Regions from separate parts of the Streptomyces sp. Ag109_G2-15 genome, predicted to be linked through region 1. Evidence: riboswitches for the same ligand, from Rfam matches in the RefSeq annotation. Region 1 holds a riboswitch; each other region holds the start of a gene.

Region 1 (5,261 bases):
CGTCCCCGGCCTGCCGTCCAAGGACGGCAGGTATGACCTGACCCTGGTGCAGATGGACAGCAAGAACGCCGGTCAGCCCAAACAGGCCGACGCGGCCAAGGTGTTGCGCGAGGACGTCAAGGACCTGGCCAAGGGCACGCACCTCGACGTCAAGCTCGGCGGCTCCGCCGCGCAGGTCCTCGACCAGCAGGACTCCTCCCAGCGCGGCCAGGCGCTGATCGGCATCGGGACTTTCCTGATCATCCTGGTGACCCTGCTGATCATCTTCCGTGCGCCGATCCTGGCGATCCTGCCCCTGGTCCTGATCGGTCTGGTGTCCGCCGTGGCCAACGGGCTGATCGCCTACGCCACCAAGCTGTTCGACCTGCAGGCCAACAGCTCGATCTCGTCGATCCTGATCGTCGTGCTCTTCGGCGTCGGCACGGACTACTTCCTCTTCCTGATGTTCCGCTACCGCGAGCGCCTGCGCGCCGGCGACGAGCCGAAACAGGCCATGGTCAACGCGGTCGACCGGGTCGGCGAGGCCATCGCCTCGGCCGCCGGAGCGGTCATCATCGCCTTCCTCGCGCTGGTGCTGTCCACGCTCGGCTTCCTCAAGCAGATGGGCCCGGCGCTCGCCATCGCGGTCGCCGCCACCCTGGTCGCGGGCCTGACCCTGATCCCGGCCGTGGTCTCGCTCATCGGACCGAAGGTCTTCTGGCCCTCCAAGTCCTGGCAGCGGGAGCCGGAGAACGCCCGGTTCGCCGCCCTCGGCCGGGGCGTGCAGCGCCGCCCGGCGCTGACCGCCGCGGTGTCCGGCCTCGTCCTGGTCGCCCTCTCGCTGGGCACCCTCGGCTTCAACGCCACGTTCGACCTGGCGGCGGGCTCCATGCCCAAGACCAAGGAGTCCATGGTCGTCCAGGACGAGATGCAGAAGGCGTACTCGGCGGGCGCCGCCGCACCCACCGACGTCTACCTGTCGAGCACCGACGGCAAGCCGCTGGACAAGGCCGCCTTCGACACGTACGCGCGGAAGCTCGGCGCCGTGGACGGCGTCGCGAGCGCGCGCATGACCCAGGTGAACAAGGGCGGTACCACCGCGGACTTCACCGTCACGCTCAAGTACGAGGCCTCGACGGACAAGGCGATCGACGTCGTGGGCGAGGTGCGCGACGTCGCGCACTCCGACGCCCCCGGCGGCACGGAGGCCGTCGTCGGCGGCATGTCCTCGATCTACAAGGACATCAAGACCGCGGTCAACCACGACTACCGGACGGTCTTCCCCGTCGCCGCCCTCCTCATCATGGTCATCCTGGGGCTGCTGCTGCGCAGTGTGGTCGCCCCCTGGTACCTGATGGCCTCGGTGGGCCTCGGCTTCGGTGCCACCCTCGGCGCCACGGTCTGGATCTTCCAGGAGGGACAGGGACACTCGGGTCTGATGTTCATGCTCCCGGTGATCATGTACCTGTTCGTGGTCGCCATCGGCACCGACTACAACATCCTCATGATCGCCCGGCTCCGCGAGGAGGCCCGCGAGGGCCGCGAGCCGCGCGAGGCGGCCGGCATGGCGCTCCGGCACGCCGGGCCGACCGTGGCGGCGGCCGGCTTCATCCTGGCGGCGACCTTCGCCACGATGATGCTGGCGGGCAACGCGCTGCTGACGGAGATGGGTTTCGCGGTCTCCTTCGGCATCGCGGTCGCGGCCTTCGTGATGGCGATGTTCTTCACGCCGAGCCTCACCGCGCTGATCGGCCACGCCGCGTGGTGGCCGGGCCACGGTGACCGGGCGCAGGGAGCGCCCGTCGGCGCCGGGTCTCCTGACGCCGGTTCGGTCCCCGGCCAGAACCGGGACACGGTCGCGCCCGATCCGTCGGGCCGCCGCGGCTGACGGCAGTGTGACGGGGCAGGTCTGCCGGGCCGCACGGCCCGGCAGACCGCACCCCGGCCTCGCCGTGACGGCCGACGCGAGAGGAAGATCACGACGGACCACGCGGTCTTGGCCATGCACGCGCCACGCGGTACGGTCTGTCCGATATCGACGACGGCGAGACGGAAGCCGGTGGGAATCCGGCACGGTCGCGCCACTGTATGCGGAACACCCCTTGGGGACCCGTGAGTCAGACCCGTGGCCGTCGTCATGTGCACCACCGAGATGGGACGCGAACTCCCAGAGGAGGTCCTGCCATGGCGCAGACCGTCGCCCAGCCGACAGCCACCACCCCCGCCGTTCCCGCCACGCTGCCGCTCAAGGCAATCGCACCCTGGGCGGTCTTCTTCGGCATCCTGATGCTCGTCCTGCTCTACTTCGTCGGCGCCGAGCAGGGCGCCACCTCCGTGTTCAACGGCACGGACGTCCACGAGTGGGTGCACGACGCCCGCCACCTGCTCGGGTTCCCCTGCCACTGACGCGAGGGACACCGCGCACCCATGAACTCCACAACGGTAAGAAACCTCCTCGTGCGAGGCATGCTCGCCGGCCTCGCCGCCGGCGTACTCGCCCTGGTCGTCGCCTACTTCCTCGGTGAGCCGAGCGTCGACAACGCGATCAGCTTCGAGGACGCCCACTCCCACGAGCACGAGATGGAGGTCGTCTCCCGCTCCCTGCAGTCCACCGCGGGCCTGGCCACCGGTGTCCTCGTCTACGGGGTCGCCTTCGGCGGCATCGCGGCGCTCGCCTTCTGCGTCGCGCTCGGCCGCGTCGGCCGCTTCGGCCCGCGGGCGACCGCGCTGCTGCTGTCCGGCTGCGCACTGCTCGCCGTCTACGTCGTCCCGTTCCTGAAGTACCCGGCCAACCCGCCGTCGGTCGGCGACCCCGACACCATCGGCAAGCGGACGACCCTGTACTTCCTGATGATGCTGCTCGGCGTGCTCCTGGCGGTCGCCGCCACCATCCTGGGCAAGCGCCTCGTACCCACCCTGGGCACCTGGTACGCGACCGTCCTCGCGGTCGCCGCCTTCGCCGTCGCGATCGGCCTGGCCTACGCCTTCCTGCCGGCCGTCAACGAGGTGCCGAAGGACTTCCCGGCCACCCTGCTGTGGCGGTTCCGCCTCTCCGCACTGGCCATCCAGGCCGTTCTGTGGGGCGGATTCGGCCTGCTCTTCGGCGAGTTGGCCGAGCGGCAGCTGAACCCGAAGCCCGCGACCGCCGAGTCCGGGCGGAGAGTTCCCGCCACGCACTGATCCCTTCAGGACACGAGAGGGCCCTCCGGAACCGTCCGGGGGCCCTCTCGCGTTTCCCGGACACCGGAGGAGGCGACGAGCGGAGGAGCCGAGTGGCCAGACAACGTCCCGAACCGCGCCACATCACTCTCGGCGGACGTGAGGCGGTCGCCCTGACCGTGGAGGAGTACGCACAACTCATCGCCAGCCGACGCCAGATCGGCGGCCAGAGCGCGCGGGTACGGGTGCTCGCCCAGCAGGTCAAGCGGACCGAGAGACTCCTCGAAGAACTCGAAGCCCTGGTCGGGGGCCCAACGGCGGCCTGCCGTACGGCGGATGAGGGCGCGGGCCGACAGGCGGCGGCCGACTGCCACGGCCACCACGACACGACCGGGGACACGGACACCGACTGCCTGCGGTGCGCGATCGCGGCACTGCTGCGCCGCCATCGGGACGCGACCGCCTGACCGCCGTCAGTCGCCCGGCCCGGCGAGGACGTGTCCGAGCCGCACGTTCCAGCGCCCGGAGCGGCCGGTGACCTCCGTCGCCGTGAGCGGCGGGACGTCGACGCGCCAGAACGCCGCCTCGGGCGCGCCCAACGCGTGCACCACCACGGCCCGTACGACCTCCGGCTCCACCACGGCGATCGTCCTGCCGTCCACCGCACCACTCGTGTCCAGCCAGCGCGCGAGCCGGGCACACAGCTCCCGTACCGACTCCCCGCCATGCGGTGCGGCACCCGGATCGGCCAGCCAGCCGGCCACCGATTCCGGCTCTACGGCACCGACGTCGTCCAGCGTCCGCCCCCGCCACCGGCCCACGTCCAGGCCCGAGAGTTCCGGCTGCGGAGAGGCGTCGAGGCCGAGCGCCGAGGCTGTCTCCCGGCAGCGCACGCTGGGAGAGACGAGGACACGCACCGCGGCGGGCAGCGACCCGGCCGCCGACCTGGCCCGCGCCGCCGCGCTGTCCTCGATCGAGTCGCCGTCGTCGAAGCGGGCCCGCCGCAGCGACGGCGTGGTCGCCGGTGAGATGAGAGTGACACGGCTGGTCACGCGGCTGCTCCTCTGCTTCCGCCGCGGGGCGGGGTGTTCCGGACTGGCTGCGTACGACGGTACGGGCATGCCGGGCAGCCGCGCAGGCCGCCCCGGTCGGTTCGACCGGGGCGCGCCCGGCTCGGTGGCTAGATCTCCCTGCGCACGGTCCGCGCCGCAGCCACCAGGTTCTCCAGACTGGCCCGTACCTCGGGCCAGCCACGCGTCTTGAGACCACAGTCGGGGTTGACCCACAGACGTTCGGCGGGGATGGCCTTCAGCCCGAGGCGCAGGAGATCGGCAGACTCCTCCGCGCCGGGTACCCGCGGGGAGTGGATGTCGTAGACACCCGGTCCGGCCTCGCGCGGGTAGCCGTAGGCGGCGAGTTCCCGGGCGACCTGCATGTGGGAGCGGGCGGCTTCCAGGCTGATGACGTCGGCGTCGAGATCGTCGATGGCCCGGACGACGTCGCCGAACTCGGCGTAGCACATGTGGGTGTGGATCTGGGTGTCCGGGCGCACGCCGCTGGTGGTGAGCCGGAACGCCTCCGTGGCCCACTCCAGGTAGGCCGGGCGGTCGGCGGACCGCAGCGGCAGGGTCTCGCGCAGCGCGGGCTCGTCGACCTGGATCACCGAAGTGCCCGCTGCCTCCAGGTCGTTCACCTCGTCGCGCAGGGCGAGGGCGACCTGGCGTGCGGTCTCGGCGAGCGGCTGGTCGTCACGGACGAACGACCAGGCGAGCATGGTGACCGGGCCGGTGAGCATGCCCTTGACCGGGCGGTCGGTGAGGGACTGGGCGTACGACGTCCAGCGCACCGTCATCGGTTCGGGGCGGGAGATGTCGCCGGCCAGGATCGGCGGGCGTACGCAGCGGGTGCCGTAGGACTGGACCCAGCCGTGCTGGGTGGCGAGGTAGCCGGTGAGCTGTTCGGCGAAGTACTGGACCATGTCGTTGCGTTCGGCCTCGCCGTGCACCAGGACGTCCAGGCCGGCCTGCTCCTGGAAGGCGATCACCTCCTGGATCTCGGCCCGGATGCGCTCCTCGTAGCCTGCCGTGTCGATCCGTCCCGCACGCAGGTCGGCCCGCGCGGTG
Region 2 (5,261 bases), on a different contig from region 1:
AGCGTCAGATAGAACTGGACGTGCACGGCCTCCTCGAAGAGCTGACGGCTCAGGTACAGCCGCGCCTCCGGGGAGTTGATGTGCTTGTACAGCGTCAGCACCAGGTTGTTCGCGACGATCGAGTCACCCGTCGCGAAGAAGGCCACCAGGCGGCCGATCAGGTGCTGCTCGGCCGGGGTCAGCTTCGCGAGGTCGGCGACGTCCGAGTGGAGGTCGACCTCCTCGACGGTCCAGGTGTTCTTGATGGCGTCCCGGTAGCGCTCGTAGAAGTCCGGGTAGCGCATGGGGCGCAGAGTCAGCTCGAAGCCGGGGTCGAGCAGGTTCTGGTTGCTGGGCATTACTGGCAGGCCTCGCAGGACTCGGGGTTCTCAAGGGAGCAGGCGACGGCGTCGGGGTCGGCCACCTGCTGGACGGGGATGGTGGGCTGCGCCTGTGCCGCGCGGGCGATGCGGGTCGCCGGGCGGGAGCGCAGGTAGTACGTCGTCTTCAGGCCCTGCTTCCAGGCGTACGCGTACATCGAGGAGAGCTTGCCGATGGTCGGCGTCTCCAGGAACAGGTTCAGGGACTGCGACTGGTCCAGGAACGGGGTGCGGGCCGCGGCCATGTCGATCAGGCCGCGCTGCGGGATCTCCCACGCCGTGCGGTACAGCGCCCGGACGTCGGCCGGGATCCACGCGAAGTCCTGCACCGAACCGTTGGACTCGCGCAGCGCCTCACGGGTGCGCGCGTCCCAGACACCGAGGTCCTTGAGGTCCTGCACCAGGTACGAGTTGACCTGCAGGAACTCACCGGACAGCGTCTCGCGCTTGAACAGGTTGGAGACCTGCGGCTCGATGCACTCGTACACGCCCGCGATGGAGGCGATGGTGGCGGTCGGCGCGATCGCGAGGAGGAGCGAGTTGCGCATGCCGACCGCGGCGATCCGCTCGCGCAGGGCCGCCCAGCGCTCCGGCCAGGTCAGCTCGGCGTCGTAGTGGTCGGGGTGCAGAACGCCCTTGGCCGTACGGGTCTTCTCCCAGGCCGGCAGCGGGCCGTTGCGCTCGGCCAGGTCGGCGGAGGCCTCGTACGCGGCGAGCATGATCCGCTCGGCGACACGGGTGGACAGGGCCTTGGCCTCGGCGGAGTCGAAGGGCAGGCGCAGCTTGAAGAAGACGTCCTGCAGACCCATCGCGCCCAGGCCCACCGGACGCCACTTGGCGTTGGAGCGGCCCGCCTGCTCGGTCGGGTAGAAGTTGATGTCGACCACACGGTCGAGGAAGGTGACGGCCGTGCGGACCGTCTCGTCCAGGCGCTCCCAGTCGATGTCCCCGTCGCGCACGAAGGCACCGAGGTTGACCGAACCCAGGTTGCAGACCGCCGTCTCGCCGTCGTCGGTGACCTCCAGGATCTCCGTGCAGAGGTTGGAGGAGTGGACGGTGTGGCCCGGCTCGGCCGTCTGGTTGGCGGTGCGGTTGGCGGCGTCCTTGAAGGTCATCCAGCCGTTGCCGGTCTGCGCGAGGGTGCGCATCATGCGGCCGTACAGGTCGCGGGCCGGGATGGTCTTCTTCGCGAGCCCGTCCGCCTCCGCCTTGCGGTAGGCCGCGTCGAACTCCGCGCCCCAGAGGTCGACCAGTTCCGGCACGTCCGCCGGGGAGAACAGCGACCACTGCTCGTCGGCGTTGACCCGGCGCATGAACTCGTCCGGGATCCAGTGGGCGAGGTTGAGGTTGTGCGTACGGCGGGCGTCCTCACCGGTGTTGTCCCGCAGCTCCAGGAACTCCTCGATGTCGGAGTGCCAGGTCTCCAGGTACACCGCGGCCGCGCCCTTGCGCCGGCCGCCCTGGTTCACGGCCGCCACCGAGGCGTCCAGGGTCTTCAGGAACGGGACGATGCCGTTGGAGTGCCCGTTGGTGCCGCGGATCAGCGAACCGCGGCTGCGGATCCGGGAGTACGACAGACCGATGCCGCCGGCGTGCTTGGAGAGGCGGGCGACCTGGTGGTAGCGGTCGTAGATGGAGTCCAGCTCGTCCAGTGGCGAGTCGAGGAGGTAGCAGGACGACATCTGGGGGTGCCGCGTGCCGGAGTTGAAGAGCGTGGGGGAGGAGGGCAGGTAGTCGAGACGGCTCATGAGCCCGTAGAGCGCCGCTACTTCGTCGACGGACCGGGTGGTGTCGTCCTCGGCCAGACCGCTCGCGACCCGCAGCATGAAGTGCTGGGGCGTCTCGAGCACCCGACGGGTGATCGGGTGCCGGAGCAGATAGCGGCTGTGCAGGGTGCGCAGGCCGAAGTAGCCGAAGCGGTCGTCGCCGGCCGCGTCGATCAGCGTGTCGAGACGCTCGGCGTGCAGTCGTACGAACTCCGCCGTGCGGTCGGCGACCAGGCCCTCGCGGTGGCCCACGGCGACGGACCCGGTGAAGGACGTCACGCCCTGCGAGGCGGCCTCGGCGCGGATCGAGATGGTCAGCAGCCGGGCGGCCAGCCGGGAGTAGGCGGGGTCCTCGGAGATGAGGCCCGCGGCCGCCTCCGTGGCCAGCTCGCGCAACTCCGCCTCGTCGGCCCGGGCGGAGCGGCCCCGCAGCGCGGCCGCGGCGACCCGGCCGGGGTCGGCGTCGGGGAGGTCGGCGGTCAGCTCGGTCAGGGTCCGCAGCAACGCGGCACCGGGACCGTCGGTCTCCACCGGGGCTGCGGTCGCCTGGACGGCTGAAGCCGGGTCGGCTGGCGCGATGGTCACGTGGGGCTCTCCCTCGCTCGGCACGGGGCCTGGCGGAGGGCAGGGGGCAGCACGAGCGCGCACGGCGTCGCGTCCACCGGCCCACTCCACGAGGCCCGGACGTCTGAAGGCACCCGGACCGGACGGCCGGGCGCGCGCTGCCGACAGGTCCTCGGACTGAACAGGCGTGCGGATGCACGCAAGTACACCGTTGCGGGACAGTTCCGGATTCGCACCGGATTCCCCTGCGGCGACAGCGAGGACGAGCATACATCTAGTGCCGGGTCGTGGTGTCACCCCCAGATGTTGTGTCTGTTGCGTGTTGCGGTGGCTTCAGACGGTCAACTCGTGGGTGAGGAGAGTGAGGTCGGCCAGGCGGGAGAGGGGATTCCGGTCCCGCTCGGGTGTGCGGACCGGGGCAGCCGGGTTGCGGGGGCAGCCGTGAGTGATTCCATGGAAGTAGGTGCCGACACCGGCGGGGGTCCTCCGTCCCGAGCCAGCTCTGGGGAGGAGAGCGCACCATGCCGAAGGTCGTCCGTCATCCGCCGGGCAAGGAGCGACCGCCCAACGCACCCATGGCGACACTTCCGTTGAGGGGACTCGGGCGACGGGTCAGACGGGTGTACCTGAGGCGCTGGCACGCCCTGACTGTCCGGTGGGAGGCCCGCCAGGACACCACCCGGCCCAAGAAGTGGCGCAGATGGTTCTCCTACACCAACGCCGTCAGGGTCGTGTGGGCCCTCGCCGCGCTCGCGCTCCTCGCCTGGTTCGTGGAGGGCGTGTACCTCTCGCTCTCGCCGCACAGGAACGAGAAGAACTGGGTCGAGAAATGGATAGCGAGCCCGGGGTTCGACGGCATCTCCCGCGTCCTCGGTCCCGTCCTCGCCGCCTCGCTCGCCGCCGCGTTCTTCCTGTTCGCCTGGTACAGCTGGACCAAGCGCCGCTATCTCGCGAAGGCGCGCCGGCGTCCGCAGGACCTGGTCGTCACCGCCGGGCCGGACATCGCCGAGATCGTCGGCCGGGAGGAGGTCGCCCAGGTCATCGCCCAGCGGCTGCGCGAGCGCGACACCCGCCGCCCGTATCTGCTCGTCGGCGGGATGGGCGTGGGCAAGACCGCCGTCCTGGTGCGGCTCACCGAGATGCTGGCCGCGCAGGGTGCCGTCCCCGTCCCGATCCGGCTGCGCGACGCCACCGGCCCCGACCTGGACTTCGAGCGCATGGCCCAGAAGCGATTCGCCGAGGAGGCGCCCCAGGGCGTCCTGGCGCGCGCCAAGACCGAGCGGGTCTGGCAGCAGCTGCTCGCCGACGACAAGGTGGTCGTCATCGCCGACGGCCTGGAGGAGGCCGTACTCGACGAGGGCCTGCGGGAGGACCGGGACAACATCATCCGCAGGGCCATCGAGCGCGCCCACGGGGAGCGGCTGCCCCTCGTCATCGCCTCCCGGCCGCACAGCCCGCTGGAGAGCACCCCCGCCGCCATCGTGGAGCTGGAACCGCTCAGCGAGGAGGAGGCGCTGCACTTCGTCGAGGCACGCGTGCCGGAGACGGACGAGCGCCGCGTCGACTGGATCGTGGAGACGGCGGAGGTGACCGAGTCCCCCATCTACCTGCAGATCGCCCGGGAGCTGCACCACCACGGCGACCTGGAGCGGGACCGCCGCGACGACCCGCGGCGCCTGGACTCCCGCAGCAGGGACCGCGGCCAACTGCGACTGTGGCTGCTGGAGACCTGGGAGAACTCCCTGCTGGAGGGCCGGCTGCGCGCGGACGTGGCGCTGGAGCCGAGGGAGCGGCGGGACGCCCTGGAGGTGGTCTCCGCCCTGGCCTGTGTGGGACTCCTCCAGGACACGCTGGAGGTCGGCTTCAGGGAGCTGCTGGACAGGGACGTCCACCCCGGCCGGGTCCGGCGGGTGCGGGCCATCGCCGAGCACCTGTGGGAGCAGCGGGACTACGACCGCTACGGCAAGCGCGGCAACGTCTTCTCCGAGTGGCACCGGGAACGGATCTGGAGCCTCCTGTGCGCCGGTATGAGCGATGAGGTGAGCAGAAGGCTGCGGGAGGGGAACCTGGGCCAGTGCCGTGCCGTCCTCGCCCGCTTCGCGAGCCATGCCGACAAACTGAGGCTGGTGGAGGGCTTCGAGCAGAAGGTCCGCTTCCCGCACAGCACCCTCCAGGCCTACTTCGGCTACCGCATGCTCTACCGCCTGGGGGAGCGCGGCGCCGGAGAGCTGGTCGAGCGGGCGCTGCAACCTCCGGGTCCCAGCAGGGAGTTGCTCATCGCCCTGGTGCTGCTGTCCCGCCGGCGGGCGGCGGACCGGTCCGCGAAGGGCGGCAGCGTGACCGCCGAGCTGAAGAAGTGGGAGGAGGAGTTCCGGCGGCAGGCTCCCGTGCGGGGGCGGCCGCTGGCCCACCGGCTGCTGACCGCCGCCGACCGCCGCCCGGCCGACCCGAAGGCGCTCGACCTGTACACGGCGGCCCTGGAGGTCGAGAGCGTGGAGGACGACCCGAGACTGCTCCGCACCATCGTCCGTACGGTGCACCACCGGTGGCGGGGCTTCAAGGGCGACCGGCG
Region 3 (5,261 bases), on a different contig from region 1:
GCCCGGTAGAAGAGCACGCCCACGGTCGGCCGGCCGGCGCGGATCTCGTACGAGCCGTGCACGCCGTACTCGGGCATCTTCCGCGGCTCTTCGAAGCCCTCACCGGTCAGCAGCACGGTGTCGGACAGGAACCGGGCCAGCTCGGTCAGGTTGTCGGGCCCGCCCTCGACCAGGTACTTCAGGGCCTCCGCCACCACACCCGCCGGTACGGACGACTCGGCCATCAGCTCGGCGTCCGGCACGGCCTCGCCGCCCAGCAGCACGGTCGGCACACCGGACGCCCTCAGCGCGGCCAGCCCGTCCTCCCAGGCCCGCTTGCCACCGAGCAGTCGTACGACGGCGATGTCCGCGCCTTCGAGCAGCGCGGGCAGCTCGCTCTCGACCTCCACACGGGTCGGGTTGCCGATCCGGTAGGAGGCGCCGGAGGCCCGGGCCGCCAGCAGATCGGTGTCGGCGGTCGACAACAACAACACTGTGCTCATGCGGGCGCTCCCGGTGGAATGAAAGGCAGTCCTTGCGGCGCGCCCGACTCGATGAGCCGCCAGAGCGCGTCCGTGTCCGCGTGCTGTTCGATCAGGTCGCCGAGCCGGTCGAGCTGCTCCTCGCGCAGCGCGGCGAACGAGGTGTCGGGGGCCGGCACGAAGCGGCGCCCCGCGGCGGCCGCCACCTCGCGCAGGAAGGCCCGCCGGAAACCGTCCGACTCCAGGGAGCCGTGCCAGTGCGTGCCCCAGGTCTGGCCGACCCGGCAGCCGTCCAAGAAGGGTTCTCCTCCCCCTATGGAGGCGACCCCGTGATGGATCTCGTACCCCTCGACGTGCTCGCCGAGGGCCTCGCCCACGGGCCGGGTGAGGGTCTTCTCGCGGGCGAACCGCACCCGGACCGGGAGAACCCCCAGGCCCTCGACCTGCCCGGCGCGCGATTCGACCTCGTCCTCGATCTGCTCGCCGAGGATCTGGAAGCCACCGCAGATGCCGAGGACCGGCTGCCCGTCGTGGGCCCTTCTGACGATGGCCTCCGCGAGCCCGCGCTCCCGCAACCACTCCAGCGCCCGGACCGTCCCCCGGGTCCCCGGGATCACGACCAGGTCGGCATCGGCCAGCTCCTCGGGCCGGTCCACGAACCGCACCACGACACCCGGTTCGGCGGCCAGCGCGTCCACGTCGGTGAAGTTGGACATGAGCGGGACCGCGCAGACGGCGACGCGCAGGACGTCCTCGCCGACGGGCGGGGCGGTGTTCGACTCCCGCACGGTCCCGCGCAGGGACACCCGCAGCCCGTCCTCCTCGTCGATGCCGAGCCCGTGCCGGAAGGGCAGGACGCCGTACGTGTGCCGTCCGGTCAGCCCGTGCAGCATGTCGAGCCCCGGCTCCAGCAGGCTGACATCGCCGCGGAACTTGTTGACCAGGAACCCGGCGACCAGCTCCTGGTCCTCGGGCGAGAGCAGCGCGACGGTCCCGAAGAAGGAGGCGAAGACGCCCCCGCGGTCGATGTCACCCACGACGAGCACCGGCAGCCGCGCGTTCCGCGCGATCCCCATGTTCACGATGTCGGTCCGCCGCAGATTGATCTCGGCCGGGCTCCCCGCCCCCTCACAGATCACCGCGTCATACGTGCCCCGCAACTCGGCGAGACAGTCCAACACCGTGCCGAGGAGCCGCTGCTGGCGCCCCCCGTGATACCCGCGCGCGCTCAGCTCACCGACCGGCTTCCCGAGCAGCACCACCTGGCTGCTCTGCTCACCGCCGGGCTTGAGCAGCACGGGGTTCATCAGCGCGGTCGGCTCGACGCGACAGGCCTGGGCCTGCATGGCCTGAGCCCGCCCGATCTCGGCACCCTCCTGGGTCACGAACGAGTTGAGGGACATGTTCTGCGCCTTGAAGGGCGCGACCTTGACGCCCTGGCGCACCAGCCACCGGCAGATCCCGGCCGTCACGACGCTCTTGCCGGCGTCGGAGGTGGTGCCGGCGACGAGGAGACCACCGTTCACTTCGCACGTCCCTTCACGAGTCGGCGCGCGGCGACCGTGACGCCGAGCGCGAGCAGGCCGACCCGGCGGGAGAGCCGTACGGCCCGGTCGATGTCGGTGACCCGGACGGCCCGCCCGGTGTCCCCGTTGAGCACGGGCCGGTGTTCGACGCGCCCGCCGTAGGAGAGCGTCCCGCCCAGCCGCACACCGAGGGCACCCGCGAACGAGGCCTCGACGGGACCGGCGTTGGGGCTCGGGTGCCTGCGGGCGTCGGCCTTCCAGGCGCGCAGGGCACCCCGCGGGTCGGGCCCGGCCACGGCGGCCAGCACGGCGGTCAGCCGAGCCCCCGGCCACCCGGTGACGTCGTCCAGCCGGGCGGAGGCCCAGCCGTAGCGCCGGTAGCGGGCCGACTTGTGCCCCACCATCGCGTCCAGGGTGTTGACGGCCCGGAACCCGAGCAGCCCGGGCACCCCACCCACGGCACCCCACACCAGGGCCCCCACGACGGCGTCGGAGGTGTTCTCGGCGACGGACTCCACGACGGCCCGCGCGATCCCGTCGGCATCCAGCGCCTGCGGATCCCGCCCGCACAGATGCGGCAGCCGCACCCGGGCCGCCTCGACATCCCCGGCCTCCAGGGCGCGCCCGATGGTCCGCGCCTCCCGGGCGAGCGAAGTGCCCCCGACGACAGCCCAGGTGGCGGCACCGGCCAACGCCACGGAAGCGAGGGGGGAGCGGCGCACGGCCCGCTCGGCCACGGCCCCCAGCGCGACGGCACCTCCGGCGCACACGACGGTGTGCAGCGCCCCCCAGCCACGGTGGTCGCGCCACAACACCCGCTCCACGGCCGCGGCAGCCCGCCCGAACGCGGCGACCGGATGCCCGCGGCGCGGATCGCCGAGAAGCAGGTCGCCGATGAGGCCGGCGGCGGCGCCGTACGCGTAGCAGCGATCGGCACCCATCGGCTCAGCCGGCCGTGGGGGCAGGCAGGGCCCGGTTACTGAACCTCAATCGGCAGCCGCGCATGGCGATATGTCCTCACTCAGGGTGTCCGCGCCCTGGTTCGACGAGACCGGCGGTGAGAGTTCCTGGCTCCCGGGGTTTTCTTCCCCGGTGACAGTGGCGGGACCGCGCCGGATTCGCACCGGCTTCCTCTCCTGCCGCCGTACATGGCCTGGGCAGTCCACCACGCACCCGGAAGGGCCGTCAACTTGCCTTTGACCTGGGACGCCGGACTGTGCTGAGGCCCACATCGCCAGCACGGCGGGCGGTGAGGGTGGACCGGGTTGCGGTGAATTCCCCTCCGTCGGGCGGCATTCGGGAATCCCGCTTGTCCTCACGGACGGTGACCGCCTGCAAGAGCGCGTACGTCTCATACGGGATGCAACGGGCGTGGGAGGGGACACACGGTGGCGTACGTGGGCGAGATGCTGCTGGACGACGGCCAGGCCGTACTGCTGGAGGTGGCGGGCGAGCGTCCCGGCGGGGTGCAGCGGGTCTCACGGGGCGGCACGGCGGCCGGTGTGGCGGCGGAGACCCTCCAGCAGGCAATCGCAGTGGCGCGGGGTTCCACGGAGGCGCACTTCACGGTGAACATGCAGTGGTCGAATGGGGATGGATCCGACGGACGTTGGGGATCCGGGGTCAGCTGGGGCGTCGAGTCCAGGCAGGGGGAGCTGCTCGACGTCGGGTGGGTCCTGCCGCATGACCTGGTGACGGGGCGGGACCTCCTCGAATTCCGTGTCCACCCGACGTGGGACGCCCACGCCGATGGGCCGTTGGGCAACGTGCGGGCCATGGCGCACGCAAGCGGCACCACCGCTGCTGTGCTTCAGGACGACTCGGACGGTCCTGTCCATTCAAGATGCGAACCGAGTTGGGCCCTCTGCCGGAGCCTGTGACGGACGAGTCGGACGTGTCTGCCGCGCTGTTCCGGTCGGACGGAACTTTCGCTGCGGCGCAGACGGGGTCTACACGGCTACACCGACGCGGGCACCCTGACCTACCCCCTCGCCCACCTCACCCAAGGCCCCATCCAGCCCCTGTGCGGCTACTTGGGCCCCCATCCACCGAACGTGACGAAGTCCCAGCCGTCGCTCAGCATTCCCCCGGAAGCCGACATGACTCCGCCCTGCCGAGGCCACCGGTAGATGGCCCCGACAGGGCGGACAACGCGTGGATCAGCCGTCAGGGCTTCGCCACGATCAAGTAAATCCCGTAAGCCACCGCAGCCGCACAAGCCGCGAAGCACACGTACGCACCAGTCACCGCCAGCGCCGCGGACCCACCCTGCGCCACCGCCTTCTCGCGGCGCGACAGGCCGTTGACGCCGAGGGTGAACAGGGCCACCAGGCCCACCGTGAACGCGAGGCTGACGCCGAAGACGGAGCCGAGGGCCGCCCAGTCGATCTTCATGGGGATGCTTCCTTCGGTACTGGGCGGTCAGACCGCGGCGGCCGGCGGAGCCGCCGGAGCCGGGTCGGTGGCGGTGGCGGCGGTCACGGCCGGAGCCGGGATCGTGGCCGACAGGTCATCGGCGACGGTGCCCGCGGGCGGCGGGGTCACCGCGGCGATGGCGGTGGTCACCACGCCGGCCGGCTCCGTCGTGTCGGCGACCACGTTGGTGTGGTCGACGACCTCGCGACGGGAGATCTTCCAGATCGTGGCGCTGGCGCCGACCAGGAAGACGGCGACGACCGCGGTGCCCCAGTCACCCAGGTCCGTGACGGACTCGGCGCCCGCGCCGACCAGCGCGGCGGCCGGCAGGGTCAGCGCCCAGGCGATGAACATGCGGGTCGCGGTGGACCAGCGGACCACACCGCCCTTGCGGCCCAGGCCCGCACCCATCACCGAGCCGGAGACGACGTGGGTGGTGGAGAGGGAGAAGCCGAGGTGGGAGGAGGCCAGGATGGCCGTGGCCGCGCTGGTCTGGGCGGCGAAGCCCTGTCGCGGCTCGAGGTCGGTCAGGCCCTTGCCCATGGTGCGGATGATGCGCCAGCCGCCGATGTAGGTGCCGAGCGCGATGGCCAGACCCGCGGAGAGGATGACCCAGGTGGGAGGGTTGGAGCCGGGGGAGATGGCGCCGCCCGCGATGAGGGCGAGGGTGATGATGCCCATCGTCTTCTGCGCGTCGTTGGTGCCGTGGGCGAGGGAGACCAGACCGGCGGAGGCGATCTGCCCGGCGCGGTAGCCCTTGCGGGTGGCCTCGCCGTCGGCCTTGCCGCCGATGCCGTACGAGAACCGGGTGGCGAGCATCGCCGCGAGGCCGGCCACGATCGGGGCGGCCACCGCCGGG
Region 4 (5,261 bases), on a different contig from region 1:
CCTACGCCGACCTCGGCATCGAGGCCGTACGCCACCGCCTCTCGCTGCCCGGCGAGGGCGGCAAGTACGTCGCCGACCCGGAGCTGTGGCGCCGGGCCACCACGCTGCTGAGGGAGGTGCTGGCCGAGTCCGGCGTGGCGTACGAGGAGGCGGAGGGCGAGGCCGCCTTCTACGGCCCCAAGATCGACGTACAGATCGCGGACCCGGCCGGCCGCGAGTCCACCCTGTCCACCGTGCAGATCGACTTCCACCAGCCCACCCGCTTCGACCTGCACTACATCGGCGCCGACGGCGCGAAGCACCGGCCGGTGCTGGTGCACCGCAGCGTCATCGGCAGCGTGGAGCGGGCCGTGGCCCATCTCGTCGAGGCGCACCGCGGGGCCTTCCCGGCCTGGCTGGCCCCGGTGCAGCTGGCCGTGCTGCCGGTCGCCGAGGCGCAGGTGGAGCGGGCGGCCGCGGTGGTCCGGGAGGCGGCCGCGCTGGGCCTGCGTGCCGAGCTGGCCGCCCCCGAGCAGGGCACCCTCGGCGCCCGCGTCCGGGCAGCTCGTCTGGTCCCGTACCAGGCGGTGATCGGCGACCGGGAGGCCGAGGCGGGCCTCGCGGCCGTACGGCTGAGGGACGGCCGCCGCCCCGGCGCCCTCCCCGTGCCCGATCTGCTGCGGCGCATCGCCGACCGGGTGGCGGCAAGGGGCACCGCACTGTGGTCCTGATCTAGTGTCGGCGGTACGACGGAAGGAGTCAGCTGTGACCGGTCAGCCCATCCCCGTGATCATCGACTGCGACACGGGCGTCGACGACGCCCTGGCCCTGCTGTTCGCCGTACGCCACCCGGGCCTGGACCTCAGGGCGGTGACCTGTGTGGCCGGGAACACGGATGTCGACGGGGTGGTCCACAACACCCTGACCGTGCTGGAGCAGGCGGGCGCCCCCGACATCCCGGTGGCGCGGGGCGCCGAGCGTCCGCTGATCGAGCCGGCCCGCTCGGCCCGGCATGTGCACGGCGTGGACGGGATGGGCGACCTCGGCCTGCCCGCCCCCCGACGCGGCCGCGCCGCCGTGGACGCCGTGACCCTGCTGTACCGCGAGATCCTGGCCTCCCCGACCCCGGTCACCCTGATCCCGACCGCACCGCTCACCAACATCGCCCTCCTGCTGCGCACGCACCCGGAGGTGACCCGGAACATCGAGCGGATCGTGTTCATGGGCGGCGCGGTCGCCACCGGGAACGCCACACCGGTCGCCGAGTTCAACGTCTGGCACGACCCGGAGGCGGCGGCGATCCTGCTCGGCGCCGGGGTGCCGGTCACCATGTACGGGCTCGACGTGTTCACCCGGGTCGTCGTACCGGGCGCGGACGTACGGCGGCTGCGGGCGAGCAAGGAACCGGGCACCCGGCTGGCCGGCGAGCTGCTGGCCCACCGCCCGTCCGCGCCCGACCCCGACGGCGACGACCCGGCCGGCGGCCTCGGTGACGCGGGCGCGGTGTGCGCGGTCGCGGACCCGGGCGGCATCGGCACCCGCCTGCTGCCGGTCGAGGTCTCCCTGGCTCCCGGCCCGACCCGCGGCCAGACGATCGTCGACCGCCGCGCCCGCCACGGCGAGTCCGAGATCCACCACGGCGCGCGTGAACAGGCCCTGGTGGACGTGGCGTTGGAGGTGGACGTGGATCGGTACGTGAAGCTGTACCTGGAGACGGTGGAGCGCCGCCACGCCACCAGGCCCTAGTCCGAGGCGGCGGCGCCGGCCGGGTTCGACCAGCGCTCCTCCACCCTGGCGATCCGCCAGTACGACAGCGCCGCCGCCCACACCACCACGAACAGGCCGACGATGATGTAGCCGACGCTGTCCAGGTCGATCCCGGCTATCCAGCCGGTGACGGCGTCGGTCAGGTCGAACTTGTCGTGCAGGACGCCGACCAGCTCGATCGTGCCGATGAAGAAGGCGACGGCGATGGACAGGCCGGTGATGGTGAGGTTGTAGAAGACCTTGCGGACGGGGTTCGAGAACGCCCACTGGTAGGCGAAGTTCATGAACGTGCCGTCGAGGGTGTCGAACAGGCTCATCCCGGCGGCGAAGAGGAGCGGGAGGCAGAGGATCGCGTACCAGGGCAGGCCCGCCGCCGCTCCCGAGCCCGCCATGACCATCAGCGTGACCTCGGTGGCCGTGTCGAAGCCGAGCCCGAAGAGGAAGCCCAGCGGGTACATCTGGCCGGGGCGGCTGATCGACTTGGTGAGGCGGCCGAGGAGCCGGTTCATGAAGCCCCGGGAATCCAGGTGCTGTTCGAGTTCCCTCTCGTCGTACGTCCCCGCCCGCATGGCCCGGAAGACCTTCAGGATGCCGGCCAGGGCCACCAGGTTGAGGGCGGCGATGAGGTAGAGGAACGTGCCCGAGATCGTCGTACCCAGGAAGCCGAGCACCTGGTGGGTGCGTGAGTGCTCGTTCATGACCCTGCCCGCGAGCTGGGTGCCGCCGGCGATCAGGGCGGCCAGCAGCACCACCACGCTGGAGTGGCCCAGCGCGAACCAGAAGCCCACCGACACCGGCCGCTTGCCGTCGGCCATCAGCTTGCGGGTGGTGTTGTCGATGGCGGCGATGTGGTCGGCGTCGAAGGCGTGCCGCATGCCGAGGGTGTAGGCGGTGACGCCGAGGCCGATGCCGAAGACGTCCCGGCCGACCTGGTAGTGCTCGGGGGCGACGAGCAGGAAGAGCACGCCGAAGGCGACGACGTGCAGCGCGGCGATGACCGCCAGCAGCCCCGCCGTCCTGATCGTGTCCTCCCGTCGCCAGCGGAAAGCAGCAGCATCGGGCATCCCGGCCATCCGGTTCACGCTCCAGCACCTCGTGGATCAACTCGTGAGTGCCGTGGCCGGTCTCCTGGCTTACGGGTCGTGCGTCCGCCGTTCCTGCCTTCCCGGTCGTACGACCAGTGGCCCGGCGGCTGCCGGACGGAACGGGAACTCCCCGATCACAGTGGCGAGGGCCGCGTCGACCTTCCATCGACTTCCCGAGCACCACGGCCCGCCCACCGTAGGCGGCGATCCATTCGGCTGCAAAGCCGCATACCTGCCCAGGTATTGAAGATCACACAGCCGGGCACATGGCCGACCCGAGGTTCCGTTTCCGGGCAAGGTGGACAGAGTTCGGGTATGGCAGACCTCTCCTCCAGGAATCCCGACTGGTGGCGCCAGGCCGTCATCTACCAGGTCTATCCGCGCAGCTTCGCCGACGCCGACGGCGACGGCCTCGGTGACCTCAGGGGCGTCACCGAGCGCCTGGACCACCTCGCCACGCTGGGCGTCGACGCCCTGTGGCTCAGCCCCTTCTACCCCTCCGAACTCGCCGACGGCGGCTACGACGTCGCCGACCACCGGGACGTGGACCCGCGCCTCGGCACCCTGGACGACTTCGACGCGATGGCCGCCGAGGCCCACCGGCTCGGCCTGAAGGTCGTCGTCGACATCGTCCCGAACCACACCTCGCACCAGCACCCCTGGTTCCGGGAGGCGCTGCGGGCCGGACCCGGATCCGCCGCCCGCGAGCGCTACGTCTTCCGCCGCGGCCGTGGTGCCGCCGGCGAACTCCCGCCCACCGACTGGCAGTCGGTCTTCGGTGGCAGCGCCTGGCGGCGGGTCCCCGACGGCGACTGGTACCTGCACCTGTTCGCCCCCGAACAGCCCGACCTGAACTGGGCGAACGACGAGGTCCGCGCCGACTTCCGCACCACCCTGCGGTTCTGGTCCGACCGGGGCGTCGACGGTTTCCGCGTCGACGTCGCCCACGGCCTGGCCAAGGACCTGACCGAACCGCTGCGGGACGTGGGCGACCTGGGCGCCACGGGCGAGGATGCCCTGCTGCGGGTGGAGCCCGGCACGCACCCCTACTGGGACCGCGACGAGGTCCACGAGATCTACCGCGACTGGCGCAAGATCTTCGACGCCTACAGCCCGCCCCGCACCGCGGTCGCCGAGGCCTGGGTCCCGGACGCCCGCCGCGCCCTGTACGCCCGCCCGGACGAACTCGGCCAGGCCTTCGACTTCGAGTATCTGCAGGCCGGTTGGGACGCGAACGAACTCCGTCAGGTCATCACCGGCTCCCTGGCGACGGCCCGTGCCGCCGGTGCCAGTGCCACCTGGGTGCTCTCCAACCACGACGTCGTCCGCCACACCTCACGCCTCGTGCTCCCGCCCGGCACCGACGAGAACGCCTGGCTGCTGTCCGGCGGCACGGCTCCGGCGCCCGACCAGCAGGCGGGCCTGCGCCGGGCCCGGGCCGCGACCCTGCTGATGCTGGCGCTGCCCGGATCGGCGTACGTCTACCAGGGCGAGGAACTCGGCCTGCCCGAGGTCGCCGACCTGCCCGCCGAGGTGCTGCGGGACCCGATCTGGGAGCAGACGGGACATGCCCGCAAGGGCCGCGACGGGTGCCGGGTGCCGCTGCCGTGGACGACGACCGGACCGTCGTACGGCTTCGGGTCCGGGGCCGCCTGGCTGCCGCAGCCGCCGTCCTTCGCGTCGTACGCCGTCGAGGCCCAGGCGGGTGCCGAGGGCTCGACCCTGGAGCTGTACCGCACCGCGCTCCGGCTGCGCCGCAAGCTGCTGGAGGGCGAGACGCTGACCTGGACGCCCGACGCCCCGGCCGGGGTGCTGGACTTCGCCCGCACCGAGACCTGGCGCTGTGTCGCCAACCTCACCGCTGAGCCCGTACTACTGCCTCCGGGCGAGGTGCTGCTGGCCAGCACCCCGCTCCCGGAGACGGGCGTCCTTCCGCCGGACACCACGGTCTGGCTGGGCTAGCCGACGGTCGGGCTCGGGCTGGGCGCGGCGTTCCCCCCGCCGCCGTTGCCGGCGGTGAGGCCGTCGATGTCCACCGGTGTGGACGTGGCGTTCGGCGGCGGGGTGAGCACCACCTCGGGCTGGCCCGCCGGCGGGGGCGGCGGGGTCAGGTCGGAGTCGGGCAGCTTCGGCGGGGTGGTCTGCTGGAAGAGGGTCTGGTCGAAGTCGACCAGACCGGTCTTCTCCATCACCGTGATGTGGTCGAGCACGGTGTCGTTGGCCTGGTCGGCCAGGGCCCGCACCAGTGAGTTCTTGGTCGTGGACCGGATCTTCGCCACCGTGTTGAAGATCGAGCCGTGCGTCATCCGCAGGATGTTGGCGAAGTCGGTGTCGAACTTCTTGCCGCTATCCGACTTCAGCGTGTTGACGAAGCCCTCCTGCTGGGGGCTCGCGATGTTGGGCAGCGTGATGTTCAGCATCGGCGCGATC

What was found. A riboswitch is a leader RNA that binds a small molecule or an ion and turns the genes downstream of it on or off. The one in region 1 is predicted to bind cobalamin.
Region 2: it holds a riboswitch for cobalamin, as region 1 does, so the genes downstream of both, CRP49_RS06180 (ribonucleoside-diphosphate reductase subunit alpha) here and CRP49_RS38740 (CbtB-domain containing protein) in region 1, are expected to answer to the same signal.
Region 3: it holds a riboswitch for cobalamin, as region 1 does, so the genes downstream of both, CRP49_RS25030 (cobalamin biosynthesis protein) here and CRP49_RS38740 (CbtB-domain containing protein) in region 1, are expected to answer to the same signal.
Region 4: it holds a riboswitch for cobalamin, as region 1 does, so the genes downstream of both, CRP49_RS12400 (HoxN/HupN/NixA family nickel/cobalt transporter) here and CRP49_RS38740 (CbtB-domain containing protein) in region 1, are expected to answer to the same signal.

What each region holds. Positions count from the first base shown of each region.
Region 1 covers NZ_OCNI01000002.1:495,514-500,774, reverse strand. Annotated here, with positions in the region: gene CRP49_RS38745 (MMPL family transporter) at 1-1,867, shown strand, start outside; cobalamin riboswitch at 1,985-2,127, shown strand; gene CRP49_RS38740 (CbtB-domain containing protein) at 2,164-2,385, shown strand; gene CRP49_RS38735 (CbtA family protein) at 2,407-3,159, shown strand; gene CRP49_RS38730 (hypothetical protein) at 3,252-3,605, shown strand; gene CRP49_RS38725 (histidine phosphatase family protein) at 3,612-4,190, opposite strand; gene metE (5-methyltetrahydropteroyltriglutamate--homocysteine S-methyltransferase) at 4,319-5,261, opposite strand, start outside.
Region 2 covers NZ_OCNI01000001.1:1,446,830-1,452,090, reverse strand. Annotated here, with positions in the region: gene CRP49_RS06185 (ribonucleotide-diphosphate reductase subunit beta) at 1-338, opposite strand, end outside; gene CRP49_RS06180 (ribonucleoside-diphosphate reductase subunit alpha) at 338-2,710, opposite strand; cobalamin riboswitch at 2,835-2,972, opposite strand; gene CRP49_RS06175 (NACHT domain-containing protein) at 3,211-5,261, shown strand, end outside.
Region 3 covers NZ_OCNI01000001.1:5,568,510-5,573,770, forward strand. Annotated here, with positions in the region: gene cobN (cobaltochelatase subunit CobN) at 1-482, opposite strand, end outside; gene CRP49_RS25025 (cobyric acid synthase) at 479-1,987, opposite strand; gene CRP49_RS25030 (cobalamin biosynthesis protein) at 1,984-2,928, opposite strand; cobalamin riboswitch at 3,028-3,170, opposite strand; gene CRP49_RS25035 (hypothetical protein) at 3,376-3,867, shown strand; gene CRP49_RS25040 (hypothetical protein) at 4,154-4,381, opposite strand; gene CRP49_RS25045 (inorganic phosphate transporter) at 4,409-5,261, opposite strand, start outside.
Region 4 covers NZ_OCNI01000001.1:2,788,338-2,793,598, reverse strand. Annotated here, with positions in the region: gene thrS (threonine--tRNA ligase) at 1-710, shown strand, start outside; gene CRP49_RS12405 (nucleoside hydrolase) at 745-1,725, shown strand; gene CRP49_RS12400 (HoxN/HupN/NixA family nickel/cobalt transporter) at 1,722-2,819, opposite strand; cobalamin riboswitch at 2,847-3,031, opposite strand; gene CRP49_RS12395 (glycoside hydrolase family 13 protein) at 3,147-4,793, shown strand; gene CRP49_RS12390 (DUF4142 domain-containing protein) at 4,790-5,261, opposite strand, start outside.